Regions from separate parts of the Psychrosphaera ytuae genome, predicted to be linked through region 3. Evidence: predicted binding sites of a transcription regulator. Region 3 holds the regulator's gene; each other region holds the start of a gene.

Region 1 (3,164 bases), 1.6 Mb from region 3:
CCGATACCCAATAAAACATATGGTTTAATGCAGCACGGTCAGGTGCGTATGGAAAAAACTCATTAGGTAACAAGCTATTTTGATCTGTGTCGCCATAATCCATGATCCCCATTAACTCTATATAAGTCGGTAGTCGCCAGTTGGCGCCGCCACAAAAGGCCTGATCATTTACCGCTTCAATATAGGCCTCGACCGAACAGACATAAGCAGATGGACATGAACCCACAGGGTTAGCTTCGTCAACGATTGAATAGTAGTTCTCGACTCCGCGCAAAGCACTGTACTGAGGTGATGCATTTGACTCTTTCACTTCCCAAACGAGGCCAGTGAAGTTGTCACGGACGCAGCTAAACACCAACGCGTCATTGCTTAGCTCATCGCCATTGACGTCAAATTTGGTAAAATCGAAGGTTTTTTCACCTGCACCGTATTTATCTATTGCATTGGCGACCGAGTCGCGACCTGAGTCTGCATCTTGGTTGGGATAATCCACATTGTCACAAGGGATCAGACCGTCATCGTCGTAACAATCAACGACACCCGTGTCATGTAATGTCCCCAAATTAAGTGGATTAACGGTGACGTTGACCGTATCCGTAGAGCTGTTGCCATTGCCATCGATTGCTTCAACCTGAAAACTCAGCGCTTCTGTAATGTCTACATTGGGCGCATAAAACTCGGCGATACATTGGTCAGCGTTGATTAAGTCAACACTGATGCCACTAATTTGTGTCCAAGTACAAGAAATCACATTGTCGACTGAGAAGCTGTTAGACGCATCGAGCTTTACTAGAGAGAACTCATTGACTGTCTGATCTTGGCCTGCATCCGGGCTGACCGTACCTGCCGCAGCAGCGACTGGAATGGTAATAATGTTGGTACCAATTAATTCGAAGTTATCGGTTACCGTTAGTTCGATTTGAAAGTGAGTTAACGCTTCTACATACGGCGCTTGAATGGTTACCGTATCACCGTCGGTCGCCGAGAAAAACTGAAGCGGAATATGCGTGTCTATTTGTCGCCACTGATAAGCACGAACTTCGCCGTCCGTATCGTAACTGTTTTTACCTGATAAGGTGATCAACTCAAATGTTTTATACGGTGCGACGGCCGATGAGGTATTATCTATGACTGCTACAGGGTTGCGAGGAATATTTTTAACCGTGATTGTAACTTGATCGTCAACTCTTTGACCGTCTGGTGCAACGTAAACGACCTCTATAACAATATCCGTATCTACATCGACTTGTGGCGCTAAAACACTAAGCTCTAGTGCTGCATCAGTTGGAAAGTCCTCAATAGCCGGCCCTTCAATTTGGGTCCACGTCGTCGCCCCTTCTGTTGGGTAAACCACTGCCGTAATGGCAATCACTTGCCCTTCTGCCACCACCATATCGCTGCCTAAGTTAATACTTGCAACATTAGCGCCTGACGGCCCTTCTGGTTCACTACCACCGCAGGCGGTTAGCAGCAAAGTAAAAAATAGGACAGAAAATAATCTCATACGTGTTCAAACACCTTAAATACAACACCAAAGGAAAACAACAAAAGCACCTAAACGCTTTTTGGTAACCGACAATTACTCGAAAATTACGTATAAATGTTAGTACTAGTCATCTGTTGAAAGCAATTCTTACGCCAATAAAAAACCGACCATCAGGTCGGTTTTTGTTTAATTCGATGATTAAGCAGTGCCTAAATTACTCAGACGCGTCTTCTTCAGTTTTGAATTTAGCGGCTGTTTCGCTAATTAACGGCTGAAGTTCGCCTTTTTGGAACATCTCTAAGATGATGTCACAACCGCCGATTAACTCGCCTTCAACCCATAGTTGTGGGAATGTTGGCCACTCTGCATAAGCTGGTAACTCAGCACGGATATCTGGGTTTTGTAGAATATCTACGTATGCGAACGGTTCGCCACACTGCATTAGGGCTTGTGAGGCTTGCGATGAAAAACCACATGATGGCAATTTCGGGCTGCCCTTCATGTATAAAAGAATTGGGTTTTCTGCGATCTGTTTTTTAATTTTTTCAATGGTTTCCATTGTAACCTCAACTTAATGGTAATTTTTTTCACGACGACTAGACTTAAGCCTGATCTTAAAAATAAAATAAGGCGTTTTGTAATTTTAGACTTGAAAATCAATCTTTAAGTCTTATTAAGTATGAACAGATTGGGCTTTTTCAAGTCCAGCACATTAAAATAAAATACAAAACGGACACTTGAGAGTTATCAATCAAGTCCGTCGATTTTATCAATAAACATAAACAAAGCCAACGGAGACAACCATTATGGCATTCGAATTACCAGCACTACCATATGCTAAAGATGCATTAGAACCTCATATCTCAGCAGAGACTTTAGACTTTCACCATGGTAAGCATCACAACACTTACGTTGTAAAATTAAACGGTCTAATCGGTGGTACTGAGTTTGAAGGCAAATCTCTAGAAGAAATCGTTAAAACTTCTGAAGGTGGCGTATTCAACAACGCAGCACAAATCTGGAACCACACGTTCTACTGGAATTCTTTAAGCCCGAACGGCGGTGGCGCTCCTACTGGTGCAGTAGCTGACGCAATCAACGCAAAATGGGGTTCTTTCGAGAAGTTCCAAGAAGCATTCAATGACAAAGCAGTTAACAACTTCGGTTCAAGCTGGACTTGGTTAGTTAAATTAGCTGACGGTTCTTTAGACATCGTAAACACGTCTAATGCTGGCACGCCAATCACTGAAGAAGGTGTTACACCTCTTATCACTGTTGACCTGTGGGAACACGCTTACTACATCGATTACCGCAACGTACGTCCTGAATACCTAAAAGGTTTCTGGGCATTAGTAAACTGGGACTTCGCGAATCAAAACTTCGCATAATAGTTTCTAGTAAACTGATCGTTAAAGACGCCAAGTTTGTATTAACTTGGCGTTTTTTTTTGTATCATGCGCCCTTCGCGCGAACCGCATTTGGAATGCTTTTTTGGATAAAAGATAGGACAAGGTAATGAAAGAGTTGTTATTAGCCTCCGGCAATCAAGGTAAAGTCAATGAGTTACAAGAAATGTTGGCGCCGTTGGGTTTTAATGTTGTTCCGCAAAAGCAATATAATGTCGGAGACGTCCCAGAGACAGGTACCACCTTTGTCGAAAATGCCATTATTAAAGCCC
Region 2 (3,164 bases), 780 kb from region 3:
GACGAAGGTCGTGCAGGTGAGAACATTGGTGCATTGTTACGTGGTACTAAGCGTGACGAAGTTGAGCGTGGTCAAGTACTAGCGAAGCCAGGTTCAATCAACCCACACACTAAGTTCGAATCAGAAGTATACGTACTATCTAAAGAAGAAGGTGGTCGTCATACTCCATTCTTCAAAGGTTACCGTCCACAGTTCTACTTCCGTACAACAGACGTAACAGGTGCAGTTGAGTTACCAGAAGGCGTAGAAATGGTAATGCCAGGTGACAACATCAAGATGGTTGTTGAGCTAATCGCTCCAATCGCGATGGACGAAGGCCTACGTTTCGCTATCCGTGAAGGTGGCCGTACTGTAGGTGCTGGTGTTGTTGCATCAATCCTAGACTAATCTGTTATTTATAACTGATTATTGAAAAGGCTCCTTCGGGAGCCTTTTTTGTTTTGCGGTTACCGAAAACTTTGTCCTGCATTTTCGGCTTTTCCACCGTCCCTGGTGGTCAAGCTCATGTGCATTTGCACACTGCGCGCTTCTTCCTCGGTCTAACCTCATGATCGAACCCGATAGATTAAAATAAAAAAGCGCTCTTTGAGCGCTTTTTTATGTCTCTAAATTAGTGACTTGCGGAGTTAATGTTTACGTCCTTTCCACATTGCGATTTTTGCATCTAGCCACCTTGCACTAACGCTTAAAAGATTTTGACACTTTTTAAGCCAGTCTTTGGCAACGTCGTATTCGTAGCTCAAAATAAATAGTCCAGGGATCAATAACAATAACGAAGGTCCGGGAATGATGATAAACACCAATCCTAATAGAACCAGTAATCCGCCAACAATATTGATAAATAAAAATCGCACTGTTCGTAACATAAACGTATACCCTACTGGTTAATCAATAGAAACTTTTCCGTCGATATTGATGATATCTAGGTCACCACTGCCGTCATCAAGGATAGTTAATCCTTTGGTGTTTTTGACAAGGATATCGCCTGAACCATCTTCAATAACGACAGTATCTCCGGTGTTTGTTACCGAAATACTTCCGGAGTTATCATCGATGACGACTTTTCCTGTCACTTCGTCGACAGAGATATTTCCGGAGCCATCTTCAACGTCAATATTACCGATGATGTTGTTGATATCGATTGATCCAGAGCCGTCTTCAATTGTAATGTTGCCTTTAATGTTTTTTAGGTCTATCGAGCCCGAACCGTCATCGATGGTAACGTCTGATTTGATTTCACTCATAAACACATCGCCACTGCCATCATCGATTACAACCGCAATATTGTCTGGCATCGAAATCGTTAAATCGACGCTAGGAGAATTGCCATTCCACATGTTGATCCCTGATTGATAGCTGCCGATTAGGTAGGCTTTAGTACCGCGACGTTCTAGTGAGAACTCAATTTTTTCTTTATTGTCGGTGCGAATATAAGCATCTACATTGATCTCGTCCGTGAGTTCATCACCTTTGACAATGATGTCACCCGCTCCGTTATCAATAATTAGTGTCGTAATGCCTGATGAACTCAGTGCTAAGTGGTCTTCATAAGTTATATTCGCTTCTTTGCTATGCCCAACGTGAATAACACAGCCAGATAATAAAGTCGTCATGAGTGCAGCAGTCATTAATTTTTTCACGGAGTTTCCTTTTCATTCTTTTTATTTAAACTTTAGTGTCTATTCGTCACTAAATTGATTACAAAGGTTTAAAGCAAATTGCGGGCAATAATTATTAAAATTTATTTATTAATTAAATCAATGATTTATAAATGTTGGGTTTTTCATCCATGGTAGTCAGTGGTAACTTAAACTAATTATTAGGTTTTTTAGCCAAATTTATAGGAATGGGATTATGAGCAAGTTAGGGTATGCGTTGTTGTCGTGTTTGTTAATGTCGGTTATTAGTGGCTGTGCAAAGTCACCAACTGGTAGAAATCAAATTACGTTATTTTCAGAGGAAAAAATGGCTACTATGGGAGCTCAGTCTTTTGAAGAGATGAAACAGCAACTTCCTATTAGCAAGGACAAGAAATTAACTCAGTTTGTCCAGTGTGTTGCTGATGCTATCACGCCTTATGTTGCGAAAGATGCTCATAATGGTGACTGGGAAGTCGTTCTGTTCGATTCGGAACAAATCAATGCTTTTGCCTTACCTGGTGGAAAAATTGGTGTGTATACCGGTATTCTGCAAGTAACAGAAAACCAACATCAGTTAGCCGCAATTATGGGCCATGAAGTCGGTCACGTGATTGCAAACCACTCTAATGAACGTATGTCGTCTAGTTCGTTAGCTCAGACGGGACTTCAGGTAATAAATATTGGTCTCTCAACTCAAGACCCGCAAACTCAAAGTATGGTAATGGCAGGGCTTGGGCTTGGTGTACAGTATGGGGTACTGATGCCATATGGTCGTTCTCATGAAAAAGAAGCCGATATCATAGGTCAAAATCTTATGGCCCAAGCTGGTTTTAATCCACAAGCTGCAGTGAAACTGTGGCGCAATATGGCTAAAGCGAGTGCGGGCTCACCTCCTGAGTTCATGTCAACTCACCCCTCGCACGAAACGCGAATTAAAAAGTTAACCGAAAACTTAACTAAGACGGAGCCCTTATATAAGGCAAGCAAACAAAAGCCGAATTGCTCTAAGTCTTAACATTTCGTAACAAATTGACAAGAAACTTAATATTGCAACTTTAACTTGTGTTTTGCACACTAGAATTCTGTATCAATTTGATACGAGTGATGTAAATGGAAGTAATTGCAAAGATTGAATCTAACTTTTTCAGATCCGAGTTGGCGAGTAAATTACACTCGGATTTGAGAGGGTTGCCACTATTAGGAATAACGGCAGTAGGGGCTTTTTTTCTACTGTTTCTCAAAGATATTAGCACGCCGTTTTTAACCGCTTGGTTGTTGTTAATGGTCGGGCTATACGGCCGCCTCTTTTGGGCTAATTTACGCCTTAAAAAACAACCTCAGGTAGAAAACTACAAAGCTTGGACTTGGAGTCTATTCAGAGCTTTTATTGCAATTGCTCTTGGTTGGATGATGCTCCCTATGCTCGTCTTACCTACTTTAACCGGCTGGCCTGAACTTACTTTTGTGTTCATGTTATTTGTTGTTATAACTTTGCCGTTGCCTGTTTTTAGTCACTGTGTGCCC
Region 3 (3,164 bases):
GGCGCCGTCCTTAGCGCCTCTAGTATTACTTAAAATTAACCTTTAGTGCCGAGTTAATTTTTCTTTGTGTTTTTTGACCTGACGGTCAAGTTTATCAATTAAAGAATCAATGGCTGCGTACATATCACTATGTTCAGATGTGGCAAAAAGTTCACCACCATTAACATGCATAGTCGCTTCTGCGCGTTGTATCAGTTTTTCGACGTCTAAAATCACATGGACGTTGTTAATATGATCGAAATGACGTTCTAATTTTGCAAATTTCGTATCTACATAGTCTTTTAATGACTCAGTAGGCTCGACGTGACGACAAGTTAGGTTAATTTGCATATGCTCTTCCTTCTTTTGATTTGATTGGTGAAACTACACCAATCGTTTTCTTTGGTTTGAAGGGGGAATGTTTAACGATTCCCGGTATTTTGCGATAGTTCTCCTGGCTACTTGGATGCCCTGTTCGGCCAGGATATCAGCAATCTTACTGTCACTTAGCGGTTTAGCTTGGTTTTCTGCAGCAACTAGCTTTTTGATTAAGGCGCGGATAGCGGTAGATGAACATTCACCGCCATTTTCAGTACTGACGTGACTTGAGAAGAAGTATTTGAGTTCAAATATTCCTCTTGGTGTGTGCATGTACTTTTGAGTCGTCACACGTGAGATTGTTGACTCATGCATATCGACCATTTCCGCTACATCATTCAATACCATCGGCTTCATCGCTTCCGGCCCATATTCGAAAAAGGCTTGCTGCTGTTGCACAATACAATTTGATACTTTTAACAATGTGTCGTTTCTACTTTCCAAACTCTTAATAAACCACTTAGCTTCTTGTAAGTGAGAACGAACAAACTGCGCGTCAGAATTGTTCTTTGCCGTTTTAGACAGTGAAGCGTATTGTTCGTTCACTTTAATTTTAGGCATAGAATTCGGATTTAGCTCAACTATCCAACGACCTTTTTTCTTAACCACGCTCACATCAGGGATGACGTAATCAATTTCGTCTTTAATCACTATGCTTGCAGGGTTAGGGTTGAGGGTTTGAATCAGCTCTAGTGTTTCTTTGAGCTCGTGTTCTTTGAGTTTGGTTTTGCGGATAATCGTGCGGTAATCACGGTTACCCAATAAATCTATGTGTTCTTGAATGAGGTCAATGGCCTCTTTTTTCCAAGGTGTGTCGTCGCTGTATTGACGTAACTGCACAACCATACACTCTTGCAATCCTCGGCATGCGACACCGATAGGGTCGAAGTTTTGGACGCGTTTTAAGACGGCTTCAACTTCTTCTATTTCAACGTCTTCAATATCAACTGCCTCTACAATGTCTTCAGTTGAAACAGTTAAAAAGCCTTTTTCGTCTATGGCATCAATGATAGCCGTGGCAATTGCCAGATCATGTTCAGAAAAAGGGGATAGATTAAGCTGCCAACGTAAATGATCTTGGATGTTGGTTGTAGTCTCACCTTGATAGACAGTGTCTTCACCTTCATAAGCCGGCCCAGAACTAGCAGGGGCTGCGCTCATGTAATCATCCCATGTAGAGTCTGTAGGAAGCTCATCTCCCATGGTTTGATCTTGCAGTGCTTCGTTAGTGCTTATCTCGTCCTTGGTCCATTCGATTTCGTCATCGTTACTCGCGCCGTTTTCTTGGCTTTCTTGATGAGTGTCGATTTGAGTAACTTCCGAGGCTTCTTGGCCATCGTAGTTATCAAAGTCATCGGACTCCAATAAAGGATTGCTATCCAAGGCTTCTTGGATTTCTTGTTGCAATTCCAAAGACGACAGTTGCAACAGTCTAATCGCTTGTTGCAATTGCGGGGTCATTGTTAACTGCTGACCCATTTTGAGTTGGAGTGTAGGTCTCATCTTATCCGGAACTTACTGACTTAATTAAGATTATCTCTTTATAAATTATCAAAGTTTGAACTGGTCACCAAGATAAACTTGCTTAACGATCTCACTTTCTAAAACTTCCGCTGGGGTGCCTTCGGCAATTAGCTCCCCATGACTAACGATATAGGCTTTTTCACAGACATCAAGTGTTTCACGGACATTATGATCTGTAATTAACACGCCAATGCCCTTTGCCGTGAGTTGTTGAATAATTTTTTTGATATCGATCACTGAGATAGGATCAACACCAGCAAATGGTTCATCAAGCAAGATAATTTTAGGGTCTGCTGCAAGTGCTCGGGCAATTTCGACTCGACGTCGCTCACCACCGGATAGCGCCATACCCTGGCTATCTCGAATGTGGTCAATATGAAATTCGGCGATTAAATCATCCAGTAAATCAGCTTGCTGGTTTGCGTCAATGTCTTTACGCATTTGCAAAACTGACATGATGTTTTGTGAAACCGTTAATTTTCTGAAGATAGAAGACTCTTGCGGCAGGTAGCCGATTCCTTTTCGAGCTCGAACGTGCATAGGTTCGTGACTCAAGTCTATGTCGTCGAGCTGAATCAAACCTTTATCATTTGGTACAAGGCCAACAATCATGTAAAAAGTTGTCGTTTTGCCAGCACCATTGGGGCCTAATAAGCCTACGACCTGGCCGGCTTCTACTGACAAGCTAACGTCTTTGACGACCTGTCGACTTTTATATGACTTCGCTAAATGTTGAGCGACTAACTTTGTCATTAATCGTTACCTGAATCTTTTTCGTTATTTGTTTTTGGCTTGATTTTGATGGTTGTTGTAACACGACCATTGTTCTCGGTGCCACCAACTGCTTTAACGCGTTTGTTTTCTAAATCGAATGTAATGTTACCGTTTGCACTATCAACCACAGAACCGCCTTGACGATACTTTGCAGAGCCTCTCAATTCAAGAATTCGCTCGTTGACCAAATAGATGACTTCTGTCGCGTTCGCTTCTAGTTCATCGCCTTCTGAACTGCTCTGTGAAAAGGTAGCTGGACTGCCTTTTGCGATCAATTTTTCGGCGGCACCGTCTTTTGTGATGACATATAGCTCATCCGCTTTGATTTTCATCGAACCTTGGTTGATCTGAACATTACCTTTGAAAAACATAGTGTTCTTTTTAAAGTTTAAGTCTTGCTCTTGTGCATCGATAGTCAGGTCATCTGACGCCAATGCATTAAAAGTAGATAACAGAGTCAAACCCAGGGCTATAGCAAATTGTTTTATCGTCATTATTGATTTCCTTTC
Region 4 (3,164 bases), 490 kb from region 3:
TCAATCATGTTTACCAGCTCTTCGGTTACGTTAACGTTGGAGGTTTCAAGTGCACCTTGAACCAAAATACCAAGCCCATCTACACCAGGGTTACCTTGCAGCGGAGCACCACTGACACCTGTCTCTGTAAATAAGTTCTGACCGATTGGCTCTAGACCTGAAGGATTAATGAAGTCACTAATGGTTAACTGGCCAATAATAACGCCCGCCCCTTCACCAGGAAGCTGAACAGATACCTCGCCTTGTTGAGAAATCGTGATCGATTTTGCATTTTCCGGAACGTTCATTTCTGGCTGTAACGGAAAGCCGGCACCAGAAGTTACGATTCGACCGTTTTCATCAAGGGAAAACTGACCATTTCGTGTATACGCAACCGTACCGTCTGGACGTTGAATCTCAAAAAAGCCATGTCCTTGGATCATGACATCCAAACTGTTTTCAGTAGTTGTCATGTTTCCTTGCGAAAAGTTCTTTTGGGTTGCAACCACTTTGGTACCAGCACCAAGCATCAAACCATTAGGCAATTCCGTGTCTTGTGAAGATCGGCCACCAGGTTGGTTGATGTTTTGATACAACAAGTCTTCAAAAATCGCTCGGCTTTTTTTGAAACCTACTGTGCTCGCATTTGCTAAGTTATTTGAAATAACCGCAATATCGGTTTGCTGAGCATCTAAACCGGTTTTACTAATCCACAATGCTGGATGCATAACTGCCTCCTAATTACCTATTTATACAATTCTTAATAATGTGTCTTGAGAACGGTCGATTTCTTCGGCCTTTTTCATCATCTTGATCTGCATCTCGTATTGACGCTGATGCGAGATCATTGCCACCATTTCTTCGACTGGGTTTACGTTACTCATTTCTAACGCTCCACTGACGATTCGAATGTCTGGAGATGCTTCACAAAAACCACAGTCTTCGTTAAACAACACCTGTTGCTTAGATCGGAATAAGCCGTCTAAACCTTTTGTTAAATCATTGTCGTTTGGCGGCTCAATTACTTTGATGCGATCTACAACTTCTAAAAAGTTTGCCGGCGCACCTTGCGGACGAACTTGAATACTGCCGTCTGGACTGATTTCAACTTTCTCCACTGGGATAGGAATGACAATTGGTCCACCCTCACCCAAGATTGGCGTGCCTTTGGCTGTCGTCAATAAACCGTCACTGGTCACTTGAAGGTTGCCCTCACGGGTGTAAGCCTCTTCGCCATTTTTATCTTGAACGGCCAACCAGCCTCGACCAGAAATCGCAATGTCCAAGTCTCTACCCGTCGTCGCGATCGCACCGTGATGCATTCTTGAACCAGGACGCTCTTCCATTGCAAACACTCGCGACGGCAACCCATCACCAAACGCTTGCATCGAGCGCTGCTGCTCGAAATCAGAGCGAAAGCCTACCGTCTTGGCATTAGCCAAGTTGTTGGCGTTCATTGATACGCCAATTAGGTTTTGTTTTGCTCCTGACATGGATACGTAAAGTAACTTGTCCATCTCTTCCTCCGTCAAATGCTCGACGTATTTAATTAGATGGTAAGGAAAAGCATAGATCGTGCCAGAGGCATGTTTGAGTTTGTTTAATTAAAGCAAAATGCAATTTTACCAATTAAAATCAAGAACTTGAGAAGATTGATTAGTTGGTGAATTTGAGTCTAAAAACTCAAAAATAAACAAAGGACTTAATAACTTACTCGGAACAGGAAGTTATACACTTTGTGTTAAAGAAAGTGTGGAGTCGGATAAAAAAGTTTAAAATGTGGTAAGGATTAAGCAGATTTTGACTTGGATTGTCTTTGCATCGCCAGCAGGAGTTCGGCCTCTGCTCTTGATAGTTCACATTCCATCACGATTTCGTCTATGTCTGCACCTAGTTCAACCATTTTCTTAGCACGGGAATAAAGGCGGTTAGGCTCATTATCCTGCTCTAATAACAGTACCTTATTGTTGAGCTCAGTAATGAGTTCAAGCTGCTGCTGTTGATTGTTTTGTAATTGGTTGAGTAGAGACTGGGTTGATTTGTCTTTCTGTTCAATCCCAGAATATGCTTGTTTGATTTGTGACTGGAGTGATTGGCACTCTTTGCGCAATGCGTTAATTTCTGAAAAAATAACTTCTTGCTGTTCTTGGCCTGATTTTGAGTTTTGATTTACTTTTTCTGTCAGTTGACGAACTCGAGAAGACAGTGTGAATAGCCAGAAGATAACCGCTGTCAAAACGACAAAGGCCACCCCACCAATAATGTATTCTAAATTCACTGTCTCACTCACCGTCATTTTCCTTTAGGACGACTGACCTTGTCAGATTAGATATCTGAAATTTCGTCCCACTCTTCGTCCGTCATTAGCTTGTTAAGGTCAACAAGTATCAACAATTGACCATCACGGTTGCTCACGCCCTGAATGAATTTAGCACTTTCATCAGTACCAACATTAGGCGCGCTATCGATTTCAGAAGATTTTAGATAAACCACTTCAGCGACGCTATCGACCAAAATACCAATGACTTGCTTATCAGATTCGATGATTACGATACGAGAGTTGTCACTGACATCACCTGAAGGAAGCCCAAATCGAGCACGAGTATCAATGACTGTTACCACGTTACCACGTAGATTGATGATACCCAGAACATAATCTGGCGCGCCAGGGACTGGAGCAATTTCAGTGTATCTTAGAACTTCCTGAACCTGCATCACGTTGATGCCATAGGTTTCATCTTCTAATCGAAATGTCACCCACTGCAATACTTCATCATTTCCATCAGCTAATTTATTCACTGGGGCTCTTTCTTCACTCATCTGAGCAACTCCTACTTTAAAATCTTACTCTTGCCGTGCATTGATGCCTTTATCAAGCATGGCAATCAAATCCGATACGTGCAACAAAGCACACATTTTTTCTTTAATTGTCCCTAACAACCAAGGGCGTTTTCCTGGGTGTTTTCGCCACTTGACGTCTTCTGGTTGAATGTACTCGGTTGTTACCAACTGCTCCGCTGCTAACCCCCAATCACTTTCACCCAACATAATCAGATATTTATAGTCTAGTTCGGCTTGAAGTTCTGCGCTGTATTTTTCTGGCATTACCCAGCGTGCCGACTCAACTACGTTAACTTTCCTTTCACGGTTTACCATCACCCCCATAAACCAATCCGGTTTGCCAA

Evidence for each region. Region 3 encodes sigma-54, which starts transcription at its own class of promoters, with help from an activator protein. Its sites were predicted from a motif close to GTTGGCACGNNNNTNGNNT; they were not measured.
Region 1: a site for sigma-54 is predicted at 1,625-1,643, ahead of J1N51_RS03995 (Lcl C-terminal domain-containing protein). Genes of this name have one in related genera too.
Region 2: a site for sigma-54 is predicted at 1,712-1,730, ahead of J1N51_RS08430 (DUF4097 family beta strand repeat-containing protein). Genes of this name have one in related genera too.
Region 4: a site for sigma-54 is predicted at 1,544-1,562, ahead of flgF (flagellar basal-body rod protein FlgF). Genes of this name have one in related genera too.

What each region holds. Positions count from the first base shown of each region.
Region 1 covers NZ_CP072110.1:894,858-898,021, forward strand. Annotated here, with positions in the region: gene J1N51_RS03995 (Lcl C-terminal domain-containing protein) at 1-1,504, opposite strand, end outside; gene J1N51_RS04000 (Grx4 family monothiol glutaredoxin) at 1,701-2,045, opposite strand; gene J1N51_RS04005 (Fe-Mn family superoxide dismutase) at 2,293-2,874, shown strand; gene J1N51_RS04010 (XTP/dITP diphosphatase) at 3,002-3,164, shown strand, end outside.
Region 2 covers NZ_CP072110.1:1,893,151-1,896,314, reverse strand. Annotated here, with positions in the region: gene tuf (elongation factor Tu) at 1-387, shown strand, start outside; gene J1N51_RS08435 (PGPGW domain-containing protein) at 627-866, opposite strand; gene J1N51_RS08430 (DUF4097 family beta strand repeat-containing protein) at 885-1,640, opposite strand; gene J1N51_RS08425 (M48 family metallopeptidase) at 1,855-2,655, shown strand; gene J1N51_RS08420 (bifunctional diguanylate cyclase/phosphodiesterase) at 2,751-3,164, shown strand, end outside.
Region 3 covers NZ_CP072110.1:2,673,347-2,676,510, forward strand. Annotated here, with positions in the region: gene hpf (ribosome hibernation promoting factor) at 43-330, opposite strand; gene J1N51_RS11890 (RNA polymerase factor sigma-54) at 364-1,860, opposite strand; gene lptB (LPS export ABC transporter ATP-binding protein) at 1,909-2,634, opposite strand; gene lptA (lipopolysaccharide transport periplasmic protein LptA) at 2,634-3,149, opposite strand; gene lptC (LPS export ABC transporter periplasmic protein LptC) at 3,149-3,164, opposite strand, start outside.
Region 4 covers NZ_CP072110.1:3,162,843-3,166,006, reverse strand. Annotated here, with positions in the region: gene flgG (flagellar basal-body rod protein FlgG) at 1-707, opposite strand, end outside; gene flgF (flagellar basal-body rod protein FlgF) at 729-1,496, opposite strand; gene J1N51_RS13915 (DUF2802 domain-containing protein) at 1,769-2,269, opposite strand; gene J1N51_RS13910 (chemotaxis protein CheW) at 2,305-2,799, opposite strand; gene J1N51_RS13905 (chemotaxis protein CheW) at 2,824-3,164, opposite strand, start outside.